3 linked regions of the Collimonas fungivorans genome follow. The protein of the gene in region 1 interacts with the protein of each later gene in a pairwise test. Links are inferred from orthologs where the notes say so. Each region holds a gene or a part of one and is shown in the gene's direction. Other genes may lie near its edges. The genes, in order: rho, hfq and nusG.

What was found.
Region 2: the proteins of rho (region 1) and hfq interact in binary tests that used the Escherichia coli proteins (3 or more experiments, as listed by UniProt). The link is inferred for Collimonas fungivorans from one-to-one orthologs.
Region 3: the proteins of rho (region 1) and nusG interact in binary tests that used the Escherichia coli proteins (3 or more experiments, as listed by UniProt). The link is inferred for Collimonas fungivorans from one-to-one orthologs.

The regions. Positions count from the first base shown.
Region 1 is NZ_CP013232.1:1,247,434-1,250,585, reverse strand. What follows is about bases 1-2,995. They hold rho (transcription termination factor Rho), read left to right. Parts: upstream 1-864; coding sequence 865-2,127; downstream 2,128-2,995. Other genes in these bases: CFter6_RS05385 (3-oxoacyl-ACP reductase family protein), read left to right, coding at 2,921-2,995; CFter6_RS05390 (TetR/AcrR family transcriptional regulator), read right to left, coding at 2,203-2,820; trxA (thioredoxin TrxA), read left to right, coding at 434-760; CFter6_RS05405 (PD-(D/E)XK nuclease family protein), read right to left, coding at 1-109. In the rest of the region: more of CFter6_RS05385, read left to right, coding at 2,996-3,152. UniProt on the Escherichia coli protein: Facilitates transcription termination by a mechanism that involves Rho binding to the nascent RNA, activation of Rho's RNA-dependent ATPase activity, and release of the mRNA from the DNA template.
Region 2 is NZ_CP013232.1:2,539,057-2,542,079, forward strand. The notes cover bases 155-3,020. They hold hfq (RNA chaperone Hfq), read left to right. Parts: upstream 155-1,402; coding sequence 1,403-1,639; downstream 1,640-3,020. Other genes in these bases: der (ribosome biogenesis GTPase Der), read left to right, coding at 155-1,255; hflX (GTPase HflX), read left to right, coding at 1,682-2,833; hflK (FtsH protease activity modulator HflK), read left to right, coding at 2,921-3,020. Also shown: more of der, read left to right, coding at 1-154; more of hflK, read left to right, coding at 3,021-3,023. UniProt on the Escherichia coli protein: RNA chaperone that binds small regulatory RNA (sRNAs) and mRNAs to facilitate mRNA translational regulation in response to envelope stress, environmental stress and changes in metabolite concentrations.
Region 3 is NZ_CP013232.1:690,382-693,388, forward strand. Bases 53-2,902 are described here. They hold nusG (transcription termination/antitermination protein NusG), read left to right. Parts: upstream 53-1,102; coding sequence 1,103-1,702; downstream 1,703-2,902. Other genes in these bases: tuf (elongation factor Tu), read left to right, coding at 53-481; secE (preprotein translocase subunit SecE), read left to right, coding at 720-1,103; rplK (50S ribosomal protein L11), read left to right, coding at 1,858-2,289; rplA (50S ribosomal protein L1), read left to right, coding at 2,289-2,902. In the rest of the region: more of tuf, read left to right, coding at 1-52; more of rplA, read left to right, coding at 2,903-2,984. UniProt on the Escherichia coli protein: Part of the processive rRNA transcription and antitermination complex (rrnTAC). The complex forms an RNA-chaperone ring around the RNA exit tunnel of RNA polymerase (RNAP).

The DNA.
Region 1 (3,152 bases):
CACGCTGCCCCTGGTCGCCGCTGGCCTGGCGGCAGGCTGCCAGCAAAGCACGTGCAGCATCCGGCCAGAAGTTGGCAGAAGGCACGATTTGAATGGATTTTGATGGCATGTAGCTCACTGAAAGCGCGGGAACAGCTGCATTGCAACTCTCGCATTTTTGCAACAATTAACTGTCATTTTATGCGAGCCCCCGGGAAAACCAGCCTCAAATAATTACATAACCAATTACATAAGCCACACTTTTTCATAAAATCGGTTATGATTTAGTGAATATCCCGCCGCAATACCTCTTACCGCACCCACAAAAACTTGAATTCGCGCACGGCATCCCCACTTATTCAATAGAATAGGGAACGCCGATGGCAGCCACCAAGCAGGAATGGTAAGTCGTCTTGGCACACATTGATTCTTTTTCCCTCACACTGAGGAAACCATGAGCGAACATATTAAACATACTTCCGATGCAACTTTTGAAGCAGACGTACTCAAATCCGACAAACCGGTCCTGGTAGATTTCTGGGCTGAGTGGTGCGGTCCTTGCAAGATGATCGCCCCGATCCTGGAAGAAGTCGCCAAGGATTACGGCGACAAGCTGCAAATCGTCAAGCTTGACGTCGATTCCAACCAGGCAGTGCCTGCCAAGTTCGGCATCCGCGGCATCCCGACCCTGATACTGTTCAAGAACGGTGCCGCTGCTGCACAAAAAGTCGGCGCGCTGGCCAAGGGCCAGTTGACCTCTTTCATTGATTCGAATATATAATAAGAACCGTGGCGGTGCGCCCGCACCGCCACTTGTGTTTTACTAACTACACCACGCAGTTCCCTCCCCCACCCAATATTTCCCATCCCGGGACACTCATACCTATGCATTTATCTGAATTAAAGGCGTTACATGTCTCCGCCCTGCTAGAAATGGCAATCGGCCTCGACATCGATAACGCAGCGCGTTTGCGCAAACAAGAACTGATGTTCGCGATCCTGAAAAAGCGCGCGAAATCAGGAGAACAGATTTTCGGCGACGGCGCCCTCGAAGTCCTGCCTGACGGCTTTGGCTTCCTGCGCTCGCCCGACGCCAGCTACATGGCGTCCACCGACGACATTTATATTTCGCCTTCGCAAATCCGCCGCTTCAACCTGCACACCGGCGATTCGATCGAAGGTGAAGTGCGCACGCCGAAAGACGGCGAGCGCTATTTCGCCCTGGTCAAGGTCGACAAGGTCAACGGCGAATCGCCGGAAGCCTCCAAGCACCGCATCCTGTTTGAAAACCTGACGCCGCTGCATCCGAACAAGCCGCTGCCGCTGGAACGCGACATGCGCGGCGAAGAAAACATCACCGGCCGCATCATCGACATGATCGCGCCTATCGGCAAGGGCCAGCGCGGCCTGCTGGTAGCGTCGCCGAAGTCCGGTAAATCGGTCATGCTGCAACACATCGCGCATGCAATCACCACCAACCATCCCGACACCGTGATGATCGTCCTGCTGATCGACGAACGTCCGGAAGAAGTGACCGAAATGCAGCGCTCGGTGCGCGGCGAAGTGGTTGCCTCCACTTTCGACGAACCGGCCACGCGCCACGTGCAAGTCGCCGAAATGGTGCTGGAAAAAGCCAAGCGCCTGGTTGAAATGAAAAAGGACGTTGTGATCCTGCTGGACTCGATCACCCGCCTGGCGCGCGCCTACAATACCGTGATCCCTGCCTCCGGCAAGGTGCTGACCGGCGGTGTCGACGCCAACGCGCTGCAACGTCCTAAGCGTTTCTTCGGCGCCGCCCGCAACATCGAAGAAGGCGGTTCGCTGACCATCATCGCCACTGCCCTGATCGAAACCGGCAGCCGCATGGATGACGTGATCTACGAAGAATTCAAGGGTACCGGCAACATGGAAGTCCACCTGGAACGCCGCCTCGCCGAGAAGCGCGTGTACCCTTCGATCAACCTGAACAAGTCCGGCACCCGCCGCGAAGAATTGCTGATCAAGCCTGACCAGCTGCAAAAGATCTGGGTGCTGCGCAAGCTGCTGTACAGCATGGATGAAATCGAAGCGATGGAGTTCATCCTCGACAAGATGAAGTCGACCAAGAACAACGCCGAGTTCTTCGACATGATGCGCCGCGGCGGCTGATCAAAACCGGCAATCGTAAAAGCCTGGTCCATGCAAATGGACCAGGCTTTTTTCATTTACTGGCAGGCAGCGCCGTCATGCCGCGGCCTGCCGCCTGGCCGATGCCGGCCAGATCAGCATCGCCGTGCGCACCACGCCCTGCAACGCTTCTTGTGTGGCGCCGTCGCGCGCTTGCAGCGACATGCCATGCAGCACGGTAGTGAAATAAGCCGCCATCTGCTCGACCTCGGTTTCGATTGGCAATTCGCCATCGGCCACGCCCTGCAGCAGGCGCTTGCGGATATCCTGCGCCGAGTCCACTCTCAAATTGTGCAGGAACATATCCACCGGACGATTCGACGGCGTGCAGTTGGTGGCGCCCAGCACTACCAGGCAGCCTGTCGGTTTGCCCGGCAGGGCCAGCACGATAGCCGCCGCCATCAGCATGCCCTCTATCGCTGCACGCGCAGTCAGGCCCGCGCGCAAGGCTTTGCCGGTGGCGCTGCCCTCGGTGTTGCGGTAGTAGTCCACCGCTTCACGAAACAGCGCTTCCTTGCCGCCGAACGCCGCATACAAGCTGGGGGCGTTGATCTTCATGGCCGCCATCAGGTCGGCCAGCGATGCGCCCTCATAGCCGCGCTCCCAGAATATTTCCATCGCCTGCCGCAGCGCCGTTTCGCGGTCAAAGCTGCGCGGGCGTCCTCGTTCAGCCATATGCCATCCAATTTTGTAATAATCGTTAAAAAATAACTTGACAGCAGCAAGCGCCGTCAGTCACGATTATATAACGATCATTACTTAAATAGGAAACACGATGTCAAAACTGACTGGAAAAGTGGCCTTGGTCACCGGCGCAAGCCGTGGAATCGGCGCGGCGATAGCGAAACGGCTGGCGCAAGAAGGGGCGGATGTTGCAATCACCTATGTCAATTCGGCCGACAAGGCGAATACCGTGGCGAACGATATCCGCGCCGGCGGCAGGCGCAGCCTGGCGCTGGCCGCCGACAGCGCCGATCCGCATGCCACCGTGGCAGCGGTGCAGCGCA
Region 2 (3,023 bases), 1.3 Mb from region 1 along the record:
CGCCGATTTGCCCGGCTTGACTCGCGATCGCCACTACGGCGAAGGGCGGGTCGGCGAACGCCCGTTCCTGGTGATCGATACTGGCGGTTTCGAGCCGGTTGCCAAAGACGGCATCATGCACGAAATGGCAAAGCAGACCAAGCAGGCGGTGGCGGAAGCCGATATCGTGATTTTCATTGTCGACGGCCGTCAGGGCCTGACGCCGCACGACAAGACCATCACCGATTTCTTGCGCAAATCCGGCCGCTCCGTGATGCTGGTGGTGAACAAATCCGAAGGCATGAAGTACACCTCGGTCACCGCCGAGTTCTATGAACTCGGCATGGGCGATCCCTACGTCATTTCCGCCGCCCACGGCGACGGCGTGACTGACCTGGTGGAAGAGTCGCTCGACCTGGCTTTCTCCCAGCGCCCGTCGGAAGAGCCTGAGCCGGAAGACAAGGAGCGCGGCATCAAGATCGCCATCGTCGGCCGTCCGAATGTCGGCAAGTCGACCTTGGTCAACACTTTGCTGGGCGAAGAGCGTGTGATCGCGTTCGACATGCCGGGCACCACGCGCGACTCGATCGAGATCCCGTTCGAGCGCGACGGCAAGAAATACACCTTGATCGATACTGCCGGCATCCGCCGCCGCGGCAAAGTTTTCGAAGCTATCGAAAAGTTTTCCGTGGTCAAGACTTTACAGTCGATCTCGGAAGCCAATGTGGTCTTGCTGCTGCTCGACGCGCAACAGGATATTTCCGAACAGGATGCCCACATCGCCGGCTTTGTGCTGGAGACCGGGCGTGCGCTGGTGGTCGGCGTCAACAAATGGGATGGCTTGACCAGCGACCGCCGCGATGAAATCAAGATGGACATGGATCGCAAGCTGAACTTCCTGTCATTTGCGAAATTCCATTTCATTTCGGCGCTGAAATCTACCGGCATCACGCCGTTGATGAAATCGATAGATTCCGCATACGCGGCGGCCATGTCCAACCTGACTACGCCGAAGCTGACACGCGCCCTGATCGAAGCAGTAGAGCACCAGCAGCCGCGGCGCAAGGGTTCGATCCGTCCGAAGCTGCGTTATGCCCACCAGGGCGGCATGAATCCGCCTATCGTCGTGATCCACGGCAACGCCCTGGAGTCGATCGAAGACAACTATAAGCGTTATCTCGAAAAACATTTCAGAGAAACTTTTTCGCTGGTTGGGACTCCATTACGCATCGAGTTCAGATCCAGTCGGAATCCATACGCTCGCCAGGAAAAATAATTTTTTAAAAACACTTTTTCCGAGCAGTAAATCCGAAAATCGTTTACATTCGTAAAACACCCACCGAGTCATTCGCTTAGAATCTTATTGGTTCTATATTTTTAGTTTGCATCTGACTTCTAATCACAACAACACAGTGGAGTAGCCATGAGTAATAAAGGGCAATTGTTACAAGACCCGTTTTTGAACGCCTTGCGTAAAGAGCATGTTCCAGTGTCGATCTATCTGGTCAACGGCATCAAGCTCCAGGGTCATATCGAATCCTTCGATCAATACGTCGTTTTACTGCGTAATACCGTTACCCAAATGGTATACAAACACGCCATTTCAACCGTTGTTCCTGCACGCGCTGTCAATCTGAATCTTGAAGCCGAAGCAGAATAACTATTCACTGTCGGCGAGGGCCGCAGCTACACGAATGTACCCATGCGCGCAGCGCTAGTCGGAGTGGACTTCGGCAAAGGCGACTTTGCCGCAAGTCTGGAAGAACTGTCTTTGCTGGCCAAGTCAGCCGGCGCGGTGCCTCTCGTCACCATCACCGGCAAGCGCAGCAGTCCTGACGCCGCCTTGTTTGTCGGTTCAGGCAAAGCACAGGAAATCGCCGACGCGGTATTTGACGATGAGCTTGAAATAGTCATTTTCAACCACGCCTTGTCGCCAGCCCAGCAGCGCAATCTCGAACGTGTACTGAAAGTAAGAGTGCTGGATCGCACCAGCCTCATACTCGACATCTTTGCCCAAAGAGCCAAAAGCCATGAAGGTAAAGTGCAGGTAGAGCTTGCGCAGCTGCAACATCTGGCGACGCGGCTGATCCGCGGCTGGACTCACTTGGAGCGGCAAAAGGGCGGTATCGGCTTGCGCGGACCAGGTGAAACCCAGCTGGAAACCGACCGCCGTTTGCTCGGCGACCGGGTCAAGGCCCTGCGCGCCAGGCTCGACAAGCTGCACCGGCAACATGCAACGCAACGGCGCGCACGCGGGCGCAGTGCGACTATCTCGATTTCGCTGGTGGGTTACACCAATGCCGGCAAATCGACCTTGTTCAACGCGCTGGCGAAAGCCGGCGTGTATGCCGCGGATCAACTGTTTGCTACGCTGGACACGACATCCAGGCGGGTTTACCTGGGCGAAGCGGGCAGTGTGGTGATTTCCGATACGGTCGGCTTCATTCGTGAGCTGCCGCATCAACTGGTTGCCGCATTCCGGGCAACCCTGGAGGAAACCATCCATGCCGACCTGTTGCTGCACGTGGTGGATGCTGCAAGTCCGGCGCGTTTGGAGCAGATCGAGCAGGTGAACCTGGTGTTGAAAGAAATCGGCGCCGACCATATTCCGCAGATTCTGGTGTGGAACAAGATTGACGCAGCGGAACTGGAGCCGGCGGTCGAACGTGATGAGTATGATAAAATTCAGCGAGTTTTTGTTAGCGCGCAAAAAGGCCTGGGCCTGGATTTATTAAGGCAGGCCATCGCGGAATTCGTGACCGGCAATCGGCCGGGCGGCGATCCGGCGGCCGGCGATCCGGTGGCAACTGTATATCCGTTGCCAGCCGCGGAAAATACGCAGCAGCAGGTGTAAAGCATTGTTAAGCCGTTGTTTCAAAAGTAAGCGCCTCAAACGAGCATTCCCACCTATTTGTTTTATTTACTTAAAGATAACGATCGAATGCTTGGTACCTTATTCAAAAAACTTGGTGTGAAATTTTCGTTGAACGACCCGCAATGGGGCCGGAATTCGCAAAATGACAACAAGCAAAACAATGACGGCA
Region 3 (3,007 bases), 560 kb from region 1 along the record:
CAAGGTTGGCGAAGCCCTGCAAATCATCGGTATCCGTGACACTCAAGATACAACTTGTACTGGCGTTGAAATGTTCCGCAAGCTGCTGGACCAAGGTCAAGCCGGCGACAACGTTGGTGTGTTGCTGCGCGGTACCAAGCGTGAAGACGTAGAGCGGGGCCAAGTGTTGGCCAAGCCGAACTCGATCAAGCCGCACAAGCATTTCACTGGCGAGATCTATGTTCTGTCGAAAGACGAAGGCGGCCGCCATACACCGTTCTTCAACAACTATCGTCCACAGTTCTACTTCCGTACTACGGACGTGACTGGTTCGATCGAGTTGCCAAAGGACAAAGAAATGGTCATGCCAGGCGATAACGTGTCGATCACAGTAATGCTGATCAACCCGATCGCGATGGAAGAAGGTCTGCGTTTCGCGATCCGCGAAGGTGGCCGTACTGTTGGTGCAGGTGTCGTTGCCAAGATCCTGCCTGACGCGTAATAGCAAAAAGTTGTAATCGCCGCGACCCGGGAAATTCCCGTCTCGCGGCGTTGATGTCTGAATGGTATGCATGCTTGTGAGAAATGAGCTGCTGGCCAAGCCGTCCAGATAAAGTGTTTTAAGCGTAGGGGTGTAGCTCAATTGGCAGAGCGCCGGTCTCCAAAACCGGAGGTTGGGGGTTCGATGCCCTCCGCCCCTGCCACCGATTCAGGTGTAGGGTACTGAAAGTAAACCGCGTATGTCTAACCACCCTGTGCAAACTGTCGGCGAATCCGGCAGCAAGCTCAAAGTAATATTGGCAGTTTTGGCTGTCGTCGCCGGCGTTGTCGGCTTTTATTTTTTGTCGGGCCAGTCTGGTCTGGTGCGCGCTGGCGCCCTGGTTGCCGGTTTGGTGGTGGCAATCGCCTTCGCCTGGACATCGACGCAAGGCCGTGAATTCCTCGGTTTCGCCAAAGAAGCCGTGCGTGAGACAAAAAAAGTTGTCTGGCCGACCCGCAAGGAAGCGATGCAGATCACTGCCATCGTTTTTGCATTTGTGCTGGTAATGGCGATTTTCCTGTGGGGCATCGATAAGCTCCTCGAGGTTTTGTTATACGACGTGATTTTGGGCTGGAAACAATAATGAGCGATAGCACACAAGACGACGCGCAAGGGACGCCGGCAGCAGCAACGCCTTCGGCGGCTGCGGGCAAAAAGCGCTGGTATGTGGTGCATGCTTATTCCGGTATGGAAAAGAGCGTGCAGCGCGCGCTGACCGAGCGGATCGACCGCGCTGGGATGCAGGAACAGTTCGGCCAGATCCTGGTGCCGACTGAAGAAGTGATTGAAGTCAAGAATGGCCAGAAAGCCGTTACCGAACGTCGTTTCTTCCCGGGTTATGTCCTGGTCGAGATGGAAATGACCGACGAAACCTGGCATCTGGTAAAGAACACGAACAAGGTAACCGGTTTCATCGGCGGCAAGTCGAACAAGCCTACCCCGATTCCGCAGCATGAAGTCGACAAGATCATGCAGCAGATGCAGGACGGCATCGAGAAGCCACGGCCTAAGGTCTTGTATGAAGTCGGCGAGCTGGTGCGCATCAAGGAAGGTGCTTTCACCGACTTCAACGGCAACGTGGAAGAAGTGAACTACGAAAAATCGCGCGTGCGCGTGACGGTCACCATCTTCGGCCGCGCCACGCCGGTTGAGCTGGAATTCGACAAGGTCGAAAAAGTATAAGCAGGGTCTGCGCGGAATTCAGCCAGGCAGGAAAGTATTTTTAAGCGCCGTTCGGAGCGTCATGAGGAACCTCATGGAATCCGGAGCAGTAAGAGGAGCCCTATTAGGTTGCAAGATCGAACAGGCGCTAATACTCACAACACTTAGGAGCCATCATGGCAAAGAAAATCATTGGTTTTATCAAGCTGCAAGTGCCAGCTGGTAAAGCAAACCCATCCCCACCAATTGGTCCAGCATTGGGTCAGCGCGGTCTGAACATCATGGAATTCTGTAAGGCATTCAATGCCCAGACCCAAGGTGTTGAGCCAGGTCTGCCGATTCCGGTCGTGATCACAGCGTTCGCCGACAAGTCCTTCACTTTCGTGATGAAGACTCCTCCGGCAACAATCCTGATCAAGAAAGCTGCCGGCATCACCAAGGGTTCGGCAACGCCGCATACCACTAAAGTCGGTTCGATCACCCGCAAGCAAGCGGAAGAAATCGCAACTTTGAAGAAGCCCGATCTGACTGGTGCTGATCTGGAAGCCGGCGTTCGTACAATCGCTGGTTCGGCTCGTTCGATGGGCATCACGGTGGAGGGTCTGTAATGGCTAAGTTAACTAAGCGCGCAAAAGCGATCCAATCTAAAGTTGATCGCATCAAGGCATATCCATTCGACAGCGCTGTTGCGCTGATCAAGGAATGCGCTACTGCAAAATTCAATGAATCGATCGACGTATCCGTCCAGCTGGGCGTTGATGCAAAGAAATCGGACCAAGTGGTCCGCGGTTCCGTCGTGCTGCCAGCCGGCACCGGCAAGACCGTTCGCGTTGCAGTATTTGCTTCCGGCGAAAAAGCCGAACAAGCTAAAGCTGCCGGCGCCGACATCGTTGGCATGGAAGACCTGGCTGAGCAGATCAAAGCCGGCAACATGCCTTTCGACATCGTGATCGCATCGCCAGATACCATGCGTATCGTTGGTACCCTGGGCCAGATCCTGGGACCACGCGGCCTGATGCCGAATCCGAAAGTTGGCACCGTGACTGCTGACGTTGCAACTGCCGTCAAGAACGCAAAAGCCGGTCAAGTGCAATACCGTACCGACAAAGCCGGTATCGTTCACGCAACCATCGGTCGTAAATCGTTTAGCGATGCAGAACTGAAGTCCAACTTGTTGGCACTGATCGATGCATTGAGCAAAGCAAAGCCAGCCACCAGCAAGGGTGTATACCTGCGCAAGATCTCCTTGTCTTCGACAATGGGTGCCGGCGTTCGTGTCGATCAAACGACACTGGCTGCGTAAGTTTAGTTTTAGTATTGCGGGAC